2 regions of the Pseudomonas sp. TE3644 genome follow, and region 2 is predicted to be linked to the other one. Evidence: predicted binding sites of a transcription regulator. Region 2 holds the regulator's gene; the other holds the start of a gene.

Region 1 (2,199 bases), 820 kb from region 2:
GGGGAGAGGTGGCGGGCCAGTTCTTCGGCGCGGGCGGTGGGTTCCATGCGGTGGCCGACGCGCACGAACAGCGGGTCGTTGAACATGCTGCGCAGGCGGTTGAGCGCCGAGCTGATGGTGGGCTGGCCAAGGAATAGCTTTTCTGCGACGCGGGTGACGTTGCGCTCCAGCATCAAGGTTTCGAACACCACCATCAGGTTGATGTCGGCCTTGCGCAATTCATTGCGGTTCATTGGCGCCTGTCCCCAGTCCATTCGCGTGATGGCTGGAGTGTAGAGGCGCCAGTCCGCAACGCGCAACGTGCAGGCACCTGTAGCCGCTGCCGCCAGGCTGCGCTGGCCTGTGTGAACTCGGGAGATTTCCAGCGAGGCATAGGGCCAGCGCAGCCTGCGGCAGCGGCTACGTGATTCAGGTTATTCGGTGGGGGGCGTCAGGCGCGCTTCGAGCTCGGCCATCTTGGCTTCCAGCGCTTCCAGGCGCGCACGGGTGCGGGCCAGCACGACCATCTGGCTGTCGAATTCGTCGCGGCTGACCAGGTCCAGTTTGCTGAAGCCGCTTTGCAGCAGCACCTTGAACTGGCTTTCCAGCTCGGCGCGCGGCTGGCTGGTGTCGCTGCTGAACAGGCGCGAGGCGTGGTCGCCTAGGGCGTCGAGGAAGGCTTTGGGCGCAAGCATGGTGAAATTCCTGAATCTGATGGCCTGGAGTGTAACACGCAGCCGTCTATAGTCAGTGGCAGGGCGGGCGCACGGTTTTTGCGCATTGCCCTGATTCATCGCGCACCAGGATGGAGCGCAACCGTTGATCAGGTAGGGGCACGGGGCAGGCAGTGGCGGTAAAAAGGCCGAATTTGTTGAGTTGCGCGGACATGGCAAGCTTTCTGCTTAGACACAATTGACCCATGCACTGATGCAGTCGATGTGACGAATGCAGTGCGCAGGCGGAGCGGGGAGAGTTTCGTCAGGAGCGGTTCTGGTGGTCGGTCAGGGGATGCAGGATCGACGACGCGTTACAAAGCCAGACACTGCGCTTAGACTTGAGCTGGGTTTGTTTTCCTGGGGCAAGTCCACTAATTCGGGAGAGAGTTTCATGAAGCTAGTCACTGCCATCATCAAGCCGTTCAAACTGGACGATGTACGCGAGTCGTTGTCCGAAATCGGCGTGCAGGGCATTACCGTAACCGAGGTGAAAGGCTTCGGGCGTCAGAAGGGTCACACCGAGCTGTATCGCGGCGCGGAATACGTGGTCGACTTCCTGCCCAAGGTGAAGATCGACGTCGCCATCGACGACAAGGATCTTGACCGTGTGATCGAGGCGATCACCAAGGCCGCCAACACCGGCAAGATCGGTGACGGCAAGATTTTCGTGGTCAATCTGGAACAGGCGATTCGCATCCGTACCGGCGAAACCGACACCGACGCGATCTAAGCCGCCCCAAACCCCAAAGCCCCAGGAGATAACAACATGACTCTGCGTCGTTTCGCAGGGCTAGGAGCCCTTTTGTCCCTCGTTTTGCCAACGCTTGCGATGGCAGCCGACGAGGTGGCAGCCCCCGCCGCCCCCGTACTCAACTCCGGTGACACTGCCTGGATGCTGACGTCCACCGCCCTGGTGCTGTTCATGACCATCCCGGGCCTGGCCTTGTTCTACGGCGGCATGGTCCGCTCCAAGAACATCCTGTCGGTAATGATGCAGTGCTTCGCCATCACGGGTCTGATCAGCATTCTGTGGACCATCTACGGCTATAGCCTGGCGTTCGATACCACCGGTATGGAAGCAGGCGTGGTCAACTACAACTCCTTCGTCGGCGGCATGGCCAAGGCCTTCCTGGCGGGCATCACCCCAGCCAGCATCACTGGCCCTGCGGCGCTGATCCCTGAAGCCGTGTTCGTCACCTTCCAGATGACCTTCGCCATCATCACCCCGGCGCTGATCGTGGGTGCCTTCGCCGAGCGTATGAAGTTCTCGGCCATGCTGGTGTTCATGGGCATCTGGTTCACCCTGGTGTACGCACCGATTGCGCACATGGTCTGGTCTGGCCCGGGTTCGCTGCTGGGTGACTGGGGCGTGCTGGACTTCGCCGGTGGCACCGTGGTGCACATCAACGCCGGTATCGCCGGTCTGGTAGCGTGCCTGGTACTGGGCAAGCGCAAAGGCTTCCCGACCACCCCGATGGCCCCGCACAACCTGGGCTACACCCTG
Region 2 (2,199 bases):
GTTTTTCGCGGGCGATCAGGCTGTCGAACACCACCTGCATCTCAAGGCCCGGAACCTCCCGGGCGATCAGGTTGGCGATGTGTTCGAGTACTTTTTTCTTGCTGCCGCCCGGCACGTTCACGAGGGAACGGCCGGGGGTCAGGATGTGTTCAAGTCGGATCATGGGTGGGGAGTGTCAGCGGGCAGTCGCGCCTTGCAGCAGACTCTGCTGTTTTTCCTTATGCTTTTTGAGTTGGCGATCAAGCTTGTCGGTCAGCAGGTCGATGGCCGCGTACATGTCGTCATGTTCCGCGTTGGCCACTACCTCACCGCCGGGTACGCGCAGGGTGGCCTCGATTTTCTGTTTCAGCTTCTCGACCTCCATGATGACCTGCACGTTGGTTATCTTGTCGAAATGGCGCTCCAATCGGTCGAGTTTCTCACCGATGTAAGTGCGCATGGCGTCGGTCACAACCAGTTGATGTCCACTGATGTTGACTTGCATACCGCTTTCTCCTTATTGCCAGTGCATAAAGAGACAGGTTGGATAACCTGCCACTGGAACGCTGTGGCACATCCGGTACGCCCACTGGCAGCGCCTTGACGCTGCCAGGAGGATCACATCAGCCGCTTGCGTTCGCTCGAAGGGGCGATCCCGAGGGATTCGCGGTACTTGGCGACAGTGCGGCGGGCGACCTGGATGCCTTGTGCCTCCAGTAAACCAGCGATCTTGCTGTCACTCAATGGCTTTTTCTGATTTTCGGCCGCAACCAGTTTCTTGATGATCGCGCGGATCGCCGTGGACGAGCATTCACCGCCCTCGGAGGTGCTGACGTGGCTGGAAAAAAAGTATTTCAGCTCGTAGATGCCGCGAGGGGTGTGCATGTATTTCTGGGTGGTTACCCGCGAAATGGTCGACTCGTGCATGCCCACCGCTTCGGCGATGTCGTGCAGCACCAGCGGCTTCATGGCTTCGTCGCCGTAGTCGAGGAAACCACGCTGGTGCTCGACGATCTGGCTGGCGACTTTCATCAGGGTTTCGTTGCGGCTTTGCAGGCTCTTGATGAACCAGCGGGCTTCCTGCAACTGGTTGCGCATGAAGGTGTTGTCGGCGCTGGTATCGGCACGGCGAACGAAGCCTGCGTACTGCGGGTTGACGCGCAGGCGCGGCACCGCTTCCTGGTTCAGCTCCACCAGCCAGCGGTCGCTGTCCTTGCGCACGATCACGTCGGGCACCACGTACTCGGCCTCGCTGGACTCGATCTGCGAGCCGGGGCGCGGGTTGAGGCTTTGCACCAGTTCGATGATCTGGCGCAGCTCGTCTTCCTTGAGCTTCATGCGGCGCATCAGCTGGCTGTAGTCACGGCTGCCCAGCAGGTCGATGTAGTCGGCCACCAGGCGCTGCGCTTCGGCCAGCCAAGGGGTCTTGGCGTGCATCTGGCGCAGTTGCAGCAGCAGGCACTCGCTGAGGTCGCGGGCACCGATGCCGGCTGGCTCGAATTGCTGGATGCGGTGCAGCACGGCTTCGACTTCGTCGAGCTCGATGTCCAGTTCCGGGTCGAACGAGTCGCAGATTTCCTGCAGGGTCTCGTCCAGGTATCCCTGGTTGTTGATGCAATCGATCAGGGTGACCGCGATCAGGCGATCGGTATCGGACATGGGCGCCAGGTTGAGTTGCCACAGCAGATGGCTTTGCAGGCTCTCGCCGGCCGACGTGCGGGTGGTGAAGTCCCATTCGTCGTCATCGTTGCTGGGCAGGCTGCTGGCGCTGGTCTGGTAGATGTCTTCCCACGCGGTGTCCACGGGAAGCTCGTTGGGAATGCGTTCGCTCCATTCACCGTCCTCGAGGTTGTCGACGGTGGGTGCCGAGGTTTCCTGGTAACTCGGTTCCTGGATTTCCGGCGTGACCTGCTGTTCGGCCTTGTCGGCCATGGGGTCACTGTTGTCGAAGTCGTCGCCTTCTTCCTGGCGCTCGAGCATCGGGTTGGATTCCAGGGCCTCTTGAATCTCCTGTTGGAGGTCCAGTGTGGAGAGCTGGAGGAGGCGGATGGCCTGTTGCAACTGCGGTGTCATCGTCAGTTGCTGGCCCATTCTTAGGACGAGCGATGGTTTCATGGCAGGGGCTTAACACCTTATTCGCCGGCGCAGAGCGCCATCCACTACAGGGCGCCGAGGCTTTCGGCTTTTGTCGTAAGCAAATTATATGCCTGAAACCGAAGT

What was found. Region 2 encodes sigma-54, which starts transcription at its own class of promoters, with help from an activator protein. Its sites were predicted from a motif close to ANTGGCATNNANNTTGCTNT; they were not measured.
Region 1: the regulator sigma-54 is predicted to act here: its motif matches at 865-884, upstream of glnK (P-II family nitrogen regulator).

What each region holds. Positions count from the first base shown of each region.
Region 1 covers NZ_JBWBQF010000001.1:6,209,651-6,211,849, reverse strand. Annotated here, with positions in the region: gene ACZ9GA_RS27570 (LysR family transcriptional regulator) at 1-233, opposite strand, end outside; gene ACZ9GA_RS27565 (accessory factor UbiK family protein) at 414-674, opposite strand; gene glnK (P-II family nitrogen regulator) at 1,087-1,425, shown strand; gene ACZ9GA_RS27555 (ammonium transporter) at 1,462-2,199, shown strand, end outside.
Region 2 covers NZ_JBWBQF010000001.1:5,389,839-5,392,037, reverse strand. Annotated here, with positions in the region: gene ptsN (PTS IIA-like nitrogen regulatory protein PtsN) at 1-163, opposite strand, end outside; gene hpf (ribosome hibernation-promoting factor, HPF/YfiA family) at 176-484, opposite strand; gene ACZ9GA_RS23830 (RNA polymerase factor sigma-54) at 598-2,094, opposite strand.